DNA from 2 places in the Amnibacterium soli genome. Region 2 is predicted to be linked to the other one. Evidence: predicted binding sites of a transcription regulator. Region 2 holds the regulator's gene; the other holds the start of a gene.
What was found. The regulator HspR, encoded in region 2, represses chaperone genes until heat shock. The targets are predictions, from matches to a motif close to AAGTTGAGTCNNNNNGACTCAACTT.
Positions count from the first base shown of each region.

Region 1: ABEA53_RS11875 (Hsp20/alpha crystallin family protein) is a predicted target of HspR. The motif match lies at 3,805-3,829, and genes of this name have one in related genera.

Region 1 is NZ_BAABLP010000004.1:468,934-475,574, forward strand. Features, by position in the region: gene ABEA53_RS11845 (MGMT family protein) at 1-246, opposite strand, end outside; gene ABEA53_RS11850 (GNAT family N-acetyltransferase) at 246-764, opposite strand; gene ABEA53_RS11855 (GNAT family N-acetyltransferase) at 838-1,290, opposite strand; gene ABEA53_RS11860 (NADP-dependent isocitrate dehydrogenase) at 1,419-2,633, shown strand; gene ABEA53_RS11865 (DUF7882 family protein) at 2,640-2,951, shown strand; gene ABEA53_RS11870 (hypothetical protein) at 2,948-3,277, shown strand; gene ABEA53_RS11875 (Hsp20/alpha crystallin family protein) at 3,335-3,766, opposite strand; gene purU (formyltetrahydrofolate deformylase) at 4,007-4,867, opposite strand; gene ABEA53_RS11885 (AAA family ATPase) at 4,990-5,973, shown strand; gene ABEA53_RS11890 (DUF58 domain-containing protein) at 5,974-6,641, shown strand, end outside.
Region 2 is NZ_BAABLP010000004.1:179,294-185,934, reverse strand. Features, by position in the region: gene ABEA53_RS10370 (nitroreductase family protein) at 1-227, shown strand, start outside; gene ABEA53_RS10365 (alkaline phosphatase family protein) at 230-1,039, opposite strand; gene ABEA53_RS10360 (ATP-dependent Clp protease ATP-binding subunit) at 1,135-3,303, opposite strand; gene ABEA53_RS10355 (heat shock protein transcriptional repressor HspR) at 3,411-3,833, opposite strand; gene ABEA53_RS10350 (DnaJ C-terminal domain-containing protein) at 3,913-4,902, opposite strand; gene ABEA53_RS10345 (nucleotide exchange factor GrpE) at 4,906-5,517, opposite strand; gene dnaK (molecular chaperone DnaK) at 5,514-6,641, opposite strand, start outside.

The DNA of each region.
Region 1 (6,641 bases), 290 kb from region 2:
CTCCTCCTCGTAATGCGCTCGGGCCGCGTCCTCGTGCCCGGTCGGCGGATGGCCGCCGGCGCGGATCACCCGCCACCACGGCAGCTCGGAGCCGTGGAACCGCATCACCATGCCGACGGCCCGCGCACCCGGGCGGCCGAAGGTCCACGCCACGTCGCCGTAGGTCATGACGCGGCCGGGCGGGATGTCCGCGACCACCTCGAGCACCGCCTGCGTGTAGTCGCCGCTCGTGTCGAAGACCGCCATCAGGGCAGGTCCCGGATCAGCGCGACGTCCGGCGGCATCGCAGCGAGCCGACGGAACCCCGCCCGCTCGTAGAGGCGCATCGCGGGGGTGTCGCCGTCGTGCGTCTGCAGCAGGACGCGTGGCTCGGCGCGGTCGCGCAGCATCGCGTCCAGCAGCGTCGCGCCGATGCCCCGGCCTCGGACGGAGGGCAGGACGGCGAGCTCGGCGAGCACGAGGTGGCCGCCGAGCGGGCGACCCGCGGTCGCGGTGCCGAGCTGCGCGGCGAGCCGCTCGATCCACCTCCCGCGTCCCTCGCCGGTGTAGCCGTACGCGAACCCGACGACCCGGTCGTCGACGGACGCCGTGACGAGCCGGAACCCCGGGCGCTCCGCGTGGATCGGGAGGCGGCGGCGCAGATCGCTCGCGTCGGGCTCCGAGTACGGCGGCTCGCGGAACACGACCGTGTAGACCGACGCCAGCGCCTCGACGTCGATCGCGCCGGCAGCGACGTGCGCCAGGCGAGCCGGGGACGCGGTCACGCCCCGCGTCCCCGGGCGGGATCGGACGAGGCGGGCCTGCACGGCCGCCCGGGACGTCCGAGGACGCCCGGGATCACAGGTCGAGCGCGCCGATGACCTCGCCGAAGCGGGTCTCGCCCTCGGGGCGGAAGCCCACGTGGAGGAAGAAGTCCTCGGGGCCCGCGTCGCCGCGCTCCCAGATCACCGTCAGCCGCGTGAAGCCGCGCGATCGTGCCTCGTCGGCCAGGCCGTGCACCGCGAAGCGGCCGACGCCGTGGCCCTGCGCCGTCGCGGCGACGTTGATCGACCAGATGCAGCAGCGGAACTCCGGGCGCGACTCGTGCGGGTCGAAGCTGCCCTTGATGAAGCCGACGACCTCGCCGTCCTCGAGGACCACACGGGGCCACGCCGCCTCGGGGTCGATGGTCTGCTCCGCCTCCGCATGGGAGATCGGCACGGCGTACTGCTCCTGGCCCGGCTTGAGGGTCAGGGAGTTCGCCGCGACGACGGTCGCCGCCGAGAGGGGTTCGAGGTGGAGGTCCGCCACGCGCTCAGAGTAGCGAGCGGGCCCCGTCCCGGTCATCCCGTCGCTTCCCGGGGAGACGCCGAGAAGGGCTCGCTACAGTGATCGGCGGTGTGCGCCGGGCGCATCCGTACTTCCGAAGGGCAGTGTTCGTGGAGAAGATCAAGGTCGAGGGAACGGTCGTCGAGCTCGACGGCGACGAGATGACCCGCATCATCTGGCAGTCCATCAAGGACACGCTGATCCACCCGTACCTCGACGTGGACCTCGAGTACTACGACCTCGGCATCCAGAAGCGCGACGAGACCGACGACCAGATCACGATCGACGCCGCGAACGCCATCAAGAAGCACGGCGTCGGCGTCAAGTGCGCGACGATCACGCCCGACGAGGCGCGCGTCGAGGAGTTCGGCCTGAAGAAGATGTGGCGGAGCCCGAACGGCACCATCCGCAACATCCTCGGCGGCGTCATCTTCCGCGAACCGATCATCATCTCGAACATCCCGCGACTGGTCCCGGGCTGGAACAAGCCGATCATCGTCGGCCGCCACGCGTTCGGCGACCAGTACCGCGCCACCGACTTCGTCTTCGACGGCCCCGGCACCCTGACCATCAGCTTCCAGCCGCAGGACGGCGGCGAGGCCCAGTCCTTCGAGGTCTTCCAGGCCCCGGGCGGCGGCGTCGCCATGGCGATGTACAACCTCGACGCGTCGATCCGCGACTTCGCCCGCGCGAGCCTCAACTACGGCCTCGCCCGGAACTACCCGGTCTACCTCTCCACGAAGAACACGATCCTCAAGGCCTACGACGGTCGCTTCAAGGACCTGTTCCAGGAGATCTACGAGACCGAGTTCAAGGAGCGCTTCGACGCCGCCGGCCTCACCTACGAGCACCGCCTGATCGACGACATGGTCGCGTCGGCGCTGAAGTGGGAGGGCGGCTACGTCTGGGCCACGAAGAACTACGACGGCGACGTGCAGTCCGACACCGTCGCGCAGGGCTTCGGCTCGCTCGGCCTGATGACCAGCGTGCTGACGACGCCCGACGGGAAGATCGTCGAGGCGGAGGCCGCCCACGGCACGGTGACCCGGCACTACCGCCAGCACCAGGCCGGCAAGCCGACGTCGACCAACCCGATCGCCTCCATCTACGCGTGGACCCGAGGCCTGCAGCACCGCGGCAAGCTCGACGGCAACCAGGCCCTCATCGACTTCGCCGACACCCTCGAGGACGTCGTCGTGAAGACCGTCGAGGGCGGGTCCATGACGAAGGACCTCGCGCTGCTCGTCGGCCCGGATCAGAAGTGGGAGACGACGGAGGAGTTCCTCGCGTCGATCACCGAGAACCTCCGCACCCGGCTGGGCTGAGTCCGCATGGGGTCGTTGATCTACGGGACGAACGTCACCATCCCGGTCGACGACCGGGCGCTCGCGCACCTGCAGCTCGTGATCTACGCGAAGCTGCGGGCGCACGAGTCGTTCTCGTTCACGTGGCGGGACGAGCCCGGCGTGGGCGACGGGCACGGCTCGCTCTGGATCTCCCCGGGAGTGCCGATCGTCTTCAAGTACGCGGGGAGCCGCGATCCGGCGGTGAACCGGGAGTGGCTGCGACAGCTGCGGGAGCTGGCGAACCAGCCGACCGGGCTGCGCCTGCTGCCGGAGCCGGATGTGAAGACCCGCGAGTGAAGCGCGTCGCCTACGCGGAGCAGACCTTCGGGACCGACGACCACCTCGCCGACCTCGTGCTGGAGTATGCGCGGCTGCTCGCCGACGGCGACTCGTCGGACACCGTCACGATCCCGGGCCGGACGGAGGCGGGGCTCATCGAGCCCATCACGGTCCTCATCGGGCCGGCGAGCCAGATCACGGCCTGGGCGGAGGACGAGGTCTTCGAGACGGACGTGGCGGACGCGGTCGCGGACCTCGAGCACCGCATCCGCGTGCGCACCACGTTCATCATCGGCGACGACGACCCGGGCCCGGCACTCGACGAGTTCGACCCCCTCGCGTAGCGGGACGTGCGGAGGGCCCGCCGCGAGACGCGGCGGGCCCTCCGCGCTCCAGCCCGATCAGGCCTCGACGGCGTGCTGCCGGCCGGACGAGCCGCCGGCGACCACCTCGACCTTGCGGGGCCTCGCGCGCTCGCTGACCGGGATCGTCACGGTCAGCACGCCGTTCTCGTAGGTCGCCGCGATGTGCTCGGTGTCGACGCCCTGCCCCAGGCTGAGCTGACGCAGGAACGAGCCGCCGCGACGCTCCTGCGCGAGCCACTTCACGCCCTCCGCCGTGCGCATCGTGCGCTCGGCGCGGACGGTCAGCAGCTGCCCGTCGACGTCGATGTCGACCGAGCCGGGGTCGATGCCGGGCAGATCGGCGGCGAGCACGTAGTGGTCCCCGTCGCGGTAGAGGTCCATCGGCATCAGCTGCGGGCCCTGGCGGCTGTCGAGGAGCGCCGAGGTCATCCGGTCCAGCTCGCGGAACGGGTCGAAGTTCATCGCCATGGTGTCGTCCTTCCAGTCGTGGCTGCGATGAGTTCTCGAAGTTGAGCCGACCGGGCTCAACATGACAGAAATTAGCACTCGCCCCCAACGAGTGCCAAGCCTTTCGAACCCGAGAATCCGCTTGGAACAGTCGACTCGGGCGACCGCCCGCGGACGCGACCATCCGCCGCGTACCGCAGCGCGTTCAGCGCTGCGAAGCGGCACTGCCTTCGATCTCCCTGCGGATCGAAGGCGGTGAGTTCAGCGGAAGACGATGGTGCGGCGGCCGTCGAGCAGGACGCGGTGCTCCGCGAACCAGCGGACCGCCTGCGTGAGGGTGCGGCTCTCCTCGTCCTGCCCGATGCGCACGAGCTCGTGGGGGTCCGCGCTGTGGTCGACGCGGATCACGTTCTGCTCGATGATCGGGCCCTCGTCGAGGTCCTCGGTCACGAAGTGGGCGGTCGCGCCGATCAGCTTCACGCCGCGGGCGTGCGCCTGCCGATACGGGTTGGCGCCCTTGAAGCCCGGCAGGAACGAGTGGTGGATGTTGATGGCCCGACCGGCGAGGCGCGCGCAGAGCTCGGGGGAGAGGATCTGCATGTAGCGGGCGAGCACGACGAGCTCGATGTCGTGCTCCTCGACCGCCGCGACCACGCGCTCCTCGAACAGCGCCTTCGTCTCCGGCGACGTGACCGCGCGGTGCTCGAAGGGCGCGTCGTAGAAGCCCGCGAGCCCCTCGAGCGTCGCGTGGTTGCCGAGCACGAGCGGCACCTCGATCGGCAGCTGGCCGGAGTGGCTGCGGAACAGCAGGTCGTTCAGGCAGTGACCCGCCTTCGAGACCAGCACGAGGGTGCGCACGGGGCGGGCGACGCGGTCGAGGCGCCACTCCGCGTCGAACCGGCTCGCCACGGGCACGAGGTGCGCGGCGAACTGCTGCGCGGTCGACGGCGACTGCACCTGCAGGCGGAGGAAGAAGCGCCCGGTGTCGTGGCTGGAGAACTGCTGGCTCTCCGTGATGTTGCCGCCCGCGGCCACGATCGCCCCGGACAGCGCATGCACGATCCCGGGCCGGTCGATGCACACGAACGTGAGCACCCAGTGGGCGTCTGAGGCGTCCGTCACGGCGCTCACCCTAGCGAGCGGCGTGCGATCACGGAGAGGTAACGGTGGGACCTCCCCGTTCGCGCTGCGCAGCGGCGGAACTCGCTTATGGTGATCGCGAATCGCTCGGTACGGAAGGCGCCATGACGGACGGAATCACGCTCGACTCCCGAGGCGCCGAGTCGGTGCGCTCGACCGCGGACGAGGTCGTCGCAGCCGTCGCGACCGTGATCGACGGCAAGGACGACGTGATCCGCTCCGCGTTCGCCGTCATGCTCGCCGGCGGGCACCTGCTCATCGAGGACGTGCCCGGCGTCGGCAAGACGATGCTCGCGAAGGCGCTGGCCCGCGCGACGGGCGGCACGATCAGCCGCATCCAGTTCACGCCCGACCTGCTGCCCTCCGACGTGACCGGCGCGTCCGTGTTCGACCAGTCCTCGGCGCGGTTCGAGTTCAAGCCGGGCGCCGTGTTCGCGAACGTCGTCATCGGCGACGAGATCAACCGCGCCTCGCCGAAGACGCAGGCGGCCCTGCTCGAGTGCATGGAGGAGGGGCAGGTCACCGTCGACGGCTCGACCTGGCCGCTGCCGGACCCCTTCCTCGTCGTCGCGACGCAGAACCCCGTCGACATGGAGGGCACCTACGTGCTCCCCGAGGCGCAGCGCGACCGCTTCATGGCCCGCATCTCGATGGGGTACCCCGACGAGCAGGCGGAGCGGGCGATGCTCCGCTCCCACGGCCGCCTCGACCCCATCGACCGGCTGCAGCCCGTGCTGTCCACTGGCGCGCTCGCGTCGCTCGCCGCGCAGGCGCGGGACGTGTACGTCTCCCCGGCGGTCGAGACGTACGTGCTGCGCATCGTGGGCGCGACCCGCGGCCACGCCGAGGTGCGGCTCGGCGCCAGCCCGCGGGCGAGCCTGCAGCTGCTGCGCGCGGCGAAGGCCACCGCGTTGATCGACGGGCGCGACTTCGTGCTGCCGGACGACATCGACGCGCTCGCGGTCGACGTGCTCGCGCACCGCCTCGTGCTGCGGCGCACCGGTGTGGACGCCCGGGAGGGGCAGGTCGTCGCGGCCACCCGCATCGTCCGCCAGGTCGTCTCCTCCACGCCGGTCCCGCTGCAGTAGATGGCGGCGATGCAGCCGCTGGCCGGCCTCAGGACCGTGCGCCTCACCGTCCGCGGCGGGGTGTTCCTCGGCGCCGCCTTCGTCGGGCTGATCGTCGCCTACGCCGTTGGCTGGCCCGCGCTGCTCGCCGTCGCGCTGTTCCTGTTCGGCGCCGTGATCGCGGGCGTCGTCGCCGTGATCGTCGCTCCCGTGCAGCTGTCCATCGAGCGGCGCATCGAGCCGGCGATCGCCGAGCAGCGGCGGCCCGTGCACGTGCGGGTCACGGTGAAGGGCCGAGCGCCCGGTGCGCTCGAGTGGACCGAGGACCTGCCCCGCTCGGTCGTCGTCACCGGGCGCGCCGAGGGCGTGCTCCAGGCGGTGCGGCCCGACCGCCCCTCGCAGCTGATCGATTACGACTTCGCCCCCAGGAGCCGCGGCTCGGTGCCGGTGGGCCCCCTCCGCATCGCCCGCACGGACCCGCTCGGCCTCGCCTCGACCCGTCGGCGCGTCGGCGGCGTCGACCACGTCGTCGTGCTGCCCCGCATCCACCCCGTCGAGCTGCCCTTCGCGATCCGCCGCAACGACCCAGACACCGGCGCGAGCACGGTGTTCGGCGCGGTCGGCGACCAGCTCGACATCGTCGCGCGCGGCTACCGGGCCGGTGACCCGATGCGCAGCGTCGACTGGCG
Region 2 (6,641 bases):
TCGCGAGCCAGGCCCACGCGCTCGGGCTGCACGCCCACCCGATGGGCGGCATCGAGGTCGAGGCGCTGCGCGACGAGTTCGACCTGCCGCAGCACCTCGTGCCGATCACGGTCACCGCGATCGGCACCGTCGCCTCGCCGGACCTGCTGCCGGAGAAGTACCGCGAGCGCGAGACCGCGGTGCGCACGCGGCTGCCGCTCGACGAGCTGGTGCTCGTCCGCGACTGACCTCAGCCGCGCGCCAGCGCGGCGAGCAGCCGCGGCGTGAGCTCGGTCGGGGGCATCTCCGCCGGCCACTCGTCGAGGGCCGTGTTCCACGCGGCACGTGCGACGAACGACGCGACCACCTCCGGCTCGCCCCCGCCGTGCCCTCCGCCGTCGAGGTGACCGTGGTCCGTCGTCACCGCGACGAGCCACGGCTCCCCCTCCCGCGCCCTGCGGTCGACGACCGCGAGCAGTCGGCCGAGGTGCACGTCGATGCGGCCCACCGCCTCCACGTACGGGCGGCTGACCGCGCCGTACACGTGGGCGGCCTCGTCGGCGCCGGAGAAGTACACGAAGGAGACGTCGGGCCCCGCCGCGTGCAGCCCGGCGACGGCGAAGTCCGCGATCTCCGCGTCCGTCGTGCGGTAGCCGTAGGTCTCGCCGTCCCGGACGACGACGCGGTGCCGCTCCGCGCGCCGCTGCTCGTCGCGGGTGTGGATGATCGGTCCGACCCCCGCCGGGTCCACCAGGGGCGGCCAGGCGGCCGCGGCGAAGGTCGTCCGCGACGGGTCCGCGAAGACCGCGCGGCTGAGCAGGTCGGGGAACGACGCGAGCCGGCTGCCGACGAAGCGGTTGTCGACGACGCCGTGCTCCTCGTGCGAGGCGCCGGTCAGCAGCGTCGCCCAGCCGGGCCCGGAGATGGTCGGCACCGGCATCGTCATGCGCGTCTCGGCGCCGCGCGCCAGCAGCGCGTGCAGGTGCGGGGCGCGGGCGCGCGTGGCGAGGTCGAGCCGCAGCCCGTCGACGCCGACGAGCAGCAGGTGCAGGCGGTCCACCGGGCCTGGCTACCGACCCCAGGTGTCCGGCAGGCGACCAGCAGGGGTCGTCCCGGATCCGGTGGTGCGCCGCAGCACCGGATCCGGGAGGGTCGTCAGGCGACCGGGACCTCGAAGCGGCCGACGACGAGGGCGTCGTCCACCGGGTCCACGTCCACCCGCACGGCGTCGCCGTCGCGCACCTCGCCGGCGAGCAGCGCCCGCGCGAGGCGGTCGTCGATCTCCCGCTGCATGAGGCGGCGCAGCGGCCGGGCGCCGTACATCGGGTCGTAGCCGCGCTCCGCGAGCCAGCGCCGCGCCTCCGGCGTCACCGCCAGCTGCAGCCGCCGGTCGCTGAGCCGGCGCGACAGCCGGTCGATGTACAGCTCGACGATCTGCGCGAGGTCGTCCTCGGTCAGCGTCTGGAACACCACGATGTCGTCGAGGCGGTTCACGAACTCCGGCTTGAAGGCCTGCCGCACCATCGCCTGGACGGCCTCCTCCTTCTGCTCCGCCGACAGCGACGGGTCGGTGAGGTACTGGCTGCCGAGGTTCGACGTGAGGACGAGGATCGTGTTGCGGAAGTCGACCGTGCGGCCCTGGCCGTCGGTGAGGCGGCCGTCGTCCAGCACCTGCAGCAGGACGTCGAACACCTCCGGGTGCGCCTTCTCGACCTCGTCGAGCAGGATCACCGAGTACGGACGGCGCCGCACGGCCTCCGTCAGCTGGCCGCCCTGCTCGTAGCCGACGTAGCCGGGAGGGGCGCCGACCAGGCGCGAGACGGAGAACTTCTCGCCGTACTCGCTCATGTCGATGCGCACCATGGCGCGCTCGTCGTCGAACAGGAACTCGGCGAGCGCCCGGGCGAGCTCGGTCTTGCCGACGCCGGTCGGGCCGAGGAACAGGAACGAGCCGGTGGGCCGGCTGGCGTCGGCGATGCCCGCGCGGGTGCGGCGCACCGCGTCCGCGACGGCGCGCACGGCCGCCTTCTGGCCGATCAGGCGCTTGCCGAGCTCGGCCTCGAGGCGCAGCAGCTTCTGCGTCTCACCCTGCAGCAGGCGCCCCATCGGGATGCCCGTCCACTGGGCGACGACCGCGGCGATGTCCTCGTCCGTGACGTGGTCGTTGACCATGCGCTGCACGTCGGGGTCGTCCTCGGCGCGCTCGGCGGCCGCGAGGTCGCGCTCGATCACGGGGATCTCGCTGTAGAGCAGGCGGGAGGCCTCCTCCAGATTGCCCTCGCGCTGCGCCCGGTCCGCGCGCATGCGCAGCCCGTCCATCTTCTCCTTCAGGTTCCCGACGCGGTTGAGGTCCGCGCGCTCGCGGTCCCACCGCGTCTGCAGCTCCTTCAGGGTCGACTCGCGACGGGCGAGGTCCGCCCTGAGCTTCTCGAGGCGGTCGCGGGAGGCGTCGTCCTTCTCGCGCTTGAGGGCCAGCTCCTCGAGCTTCAACCGGTCGACGGAGCGTCGCAGCTCGTCGATCTCGACCGGGGCGGAGTCGATCTCCATCCGCAGCCGGCTCGCCGCCTCGTCGATCAGGTCGATCGCCTTGTCGGGCAGCTGGCGGGAGGAGATGTAGCGGTTCGAGAGCGAGGCGGCCGCGACGAGCGCCGAGTCGGCGATCGCGACCTTGTGGTGCGCCTCGTAGCGCTCCTTCAACCCGCGGAGGATCGCGACGGAGTCCTCGACCGAGGGCTCGCCCACGAACACCTGCTGGAAGCGGCGCTCGAGCGCGGCGTCCTTCTCGATGTACTCGCGGTACTCGTTGAGCGTCGTCGCGCCGATCATGCGCAGCTCGCCGCGGGCGAGCATCGGCTTCAGCATGTTCGACGCCGCGACGCTGCCCTCGCCGCCGCCGGCGCCCATGAGGGTGTGCAGCTCGTCGATGAAGGTGATGATGCGGCCGTCGGAGTCGTTGATCTCCTTCAGCACGGCCTTCAACCGCTCCTCGAACTCGCCGCGGTACTTCGCGCCGGCGACCAGGGCGGCCAGGTCCAGGGAGACGAGCTGCTTGTTCTTCAGCGAGTCGGCGACGTCGCCGGCGACGATGCGCTGCGCGAGCCCTTCGACGACGGCGGTCTTGCCGACGCCGGGCTCGCCGATCAGCACGGGGTTGTTCTTGGTGCGCCTCGTGAGCACCTGGCTCACCCGGCGGATCTCGCTGTCGCGACCGATGACCGGGTCGAGCTTGCCGGCTCGCGCGATCTCGGTGAGGTTGATGCCGTACTGCTGGAGGGCGCTCTTGGCGTTCTCCTGCGGAGCAGCCGCGCCGCGCATGTTGGCCATGTGTCCTGCCTTCAGGAGGAAGCGGATGGAGGAGGTCCGTCGGCGTCCGCTCTCGCGGATCCGACTCCTGCAGAGTTGAGCGCACCACGCTCAGGTGTATTCCGACCCTACTCCGACTCGATGGAGCGAGGGCGCCACACCATCACCTCGGTGCGACGAGCGGCACGGGTGCCGTGCCGCAACGGCACCACGTCTCCCTGGGGGGACGACGCGAACACGCGGGCGCCCGGGCGGGACAGCAGCTCGTTGGCGAGCGCCGTCTCGAGCTGGCGCACCCGGTCGCGCAGGCTCACGACCTCGTTCTCGAGCTCGAGCACGCGCTTGATGCCCTCGAGCGAGACGCCCTCGCTCGACAGGCGCTGCACCTCCCGCAGCTGCGCGACCTCGCGCAGCGAGTAGCGGCGGGACTTGCCGGAGGTGCGGCGCGGCACCACGAGGCCGAGCCGGTCGTACTGCCGCAGCGTCTGCGGGTGCATGCCCGCGAGCTCCGCGGCCGCGGCGATGGGGAAGATCGGGTCGTCCGCTTCCATCACTGCTCCAGCTGTCGTCGGTGTCCGCGGATCGGGGGAATCGGTCCGGCCGATTCCCCTGATCCGTGGACACGACCGGTCATGCGCGGGCCCTGGCCAGCAGGTCGTCGCGCGGGTTGTCGTCGCCGGAGGCGGCGGCGAAGGCGTCGAGCGCCTCCTTCTGCGCCGCGGACAGGTGGCTCGGCACCGCGACCTCGACCCGGGCCAGCAGGTCGCCCGTGCCCTTCGGCGTCTCGACGCCGCGGCCCTTCAGCCGCAGCACCTGGCCGCTGGAGGTGCCGGCCGGCACCTTCATGCGCACCGGGTCGCCGCCGAGCACGGGCACCTCGATCGTCGCGCCGAGGGCCGCCTCCGCGAACGTCACCGGAACGTTCACCCTGAGGTTGAGGCCCTCGCGCTCGAAGACCGGGTGCTTGTCCACGCGGACCGTGAGCACGAGGTCGCCCGGCTCGCCGCCGTCGGGGCTCGGTTCGCCCTTGCCCCGCAGCTTGAGCTTCTGGCCGTCGGTCACGCCGGCCGGGATGCGGACGGTGATCGGCTTGCCGTTGCCGCCGGACAGGGTGACGGTGTCGCCCTTCGTGGCGGTGAGGAAGTCGATGCTCGTCGTGGCGGTCACCTCGCGCCCGGGGGTGGGCCCCCCGAACCCGCGGAACCCGCCCGAGGTCTGGCCGAAGCCTCCCCCGTTGCCGAACATCCCGCCGAGGATGTCCTCGAACCCGCCTCCGCGGGTGCTGGTCCTCGTGCGAGTGCCCTGCCCGAACAGGTTGCCGAACACGTCCTCGAAGCCGCCGCCGCTCTGGCCGCCGGCCCCGCCCGCCGTGAAGCGGGCGCCCGAGCCCATGGCCCGGATCTGGTCGTACTCCTGCCGCTGCTCCTCGTCGGACAGCACGCTGTACGCCTCGGAGATCTCCTTGAACCGCGCCTCCGCCTTCGCGTCGCCGGGGTTCGAGTCGGGGTGGTACTGCCGCGCGAGCTTCCGGTAGGCCTTCTTCAGGTCGGCCTGCGAGACGGACTTGTCGACTCCGAGGACCGCGTAGAAGTCCTTCTCGAACCAGTCCTGACTCGCCACGGCTCAGCTCCCGGAGGGGGTGTCGACGACGACCTTCGCCACGCGGAGCGTCGTCTCGCCGATGCGGTAGCCGCGCTCGACCACGTCGGACACGGTGGGGCTGGTCACGTCGGGGCTCTCCCGCTGGAAAATCGCGTCGTGCTGGTGCGGGTCGAAGAGCTCGCCCTTCTCGCCGTAGGGCGTGATGCCGAGCTTCGCGACGGCGCCGCGCAGCTTCTGCGCGATCGCGGTGAGGGGGCCGCCCTCGGCGAGGTCGCCGTGCGCCTCCGCCCGGTCCAGGTCGTCGAGCACCGGCAGGAACGCCCGCGCGGCGTCGCCCGTGGCACGGTCGCGCAGCGCGTCGCGCTCGCGCTCGGTGCGGCGCCGGTAGTTGGCGTACTCCGCCGTCACGCGGCGCAGGTCGGCGAGGTGCTCGCTGTCCTGCGGGGTGCCGTCCGGCCCGGTCCCGGCGGGGAGGTCGCCCTCCCCGTTCAGGAACGCCTGGTCGGCGTCGTTGAGCGACGTCTCGACGTCCGGCCCCTCGGCCTGGATCCAGTTCTCGTCGTTCTGGCCACCGTCGCCCTGGGGGGCGCCCTCCTCGGGCGCCCCCTCCGGCTGGTTCTTGTCGTCCGTCATCGCTTCGGCTCGTCGTCGTCCACGACCTCGGCGTCCACGACGTCCTCATCGGAGGAGGACGAGGCGGCGGGCTCCTCGGCGCTCGGGGCGGACTGCTCCGCCTGCGAGCTCGCGTAGATGGCCTGGCCGAGCTTGGTCTGGCTCTCGTTCAGCTTGTCGAACGCGGTCTTGACCGCGTCGTCGTCGTCGCCGGCGAGCGCGCTCTTCAGGGAGTCGACGTCGCCCTGCACCTCGTCCTTGACGTCGGCGGGCAGCTTGTCGTCGTTCTCCTTGATGAGCTTCTCGATCGAGTAGACGAGCTGCTCACCGGAGTTGCGGACCTCGGCGGCCTCGCGACGGCGCTTGTCCTCCGCGGCGTGCTCCTCGGCCTCGCGGACCATGCGCTCGATGTCGTCCTTCGGGAGGCTCGAGCCGCCCGTGATCGTCATCGACTGCTCCTTGCCGGTGCCCTTGTCCTTCGCGGACACGTGGACGATGCCGTTCGCGTCGATGTCGAAGGTGACCTCGACCTGCGGCATGCCCCGAGGCGCCGGCGCGATGCCGGTCAGCTCGAAGGTGCCGAGGTTCTTGTTGTCGCGGGTGAACTCGCGCTCGCCCTGGAACACCTGGATCGCGACGGACGGCTGGTTGTCGTCGGCCGTGGTGAAGGTCTCGCTGCGCTTGGTGGGGATGGCCGTGTTGCGCTCGATGAGCTTGGTCATGATCCCGCCCTTGGTCTCGATGCCGAGGGACAGCGGGGTGACGTCGATGAGGAGGACGTCCTTGCGCTCGCCCTTCAGCACGCCGGCCTGCAGGGCGGCGCCGACGGCGACGACCTCGTCCGGGTTGACGCCCTTGTTGGGCTCCTTGCCGCCGGTGAGCTTCTTCACGAGCTCGGAGACGGCGGGCATGCGGGTGGAACCGCCGACGAGGACGACGTGCGCGATGTCCTCGACCTTGACGCCCGCCTCCTTGATGACGTCCTGGAACGGCTTGCGGGTGCGCTCGAGCAGGTCGCTCGTGAGGTTCTCGAACTGCGCGCGGGTGATCGTCTCGTCGAGGTTCGCCGGACCGTTCTCGGTCAGCGACAGGTACGGGAGGGTGATCGAGGCGGAGGTGGAGCCCGAGAGCTCCTTCTTCGCCTG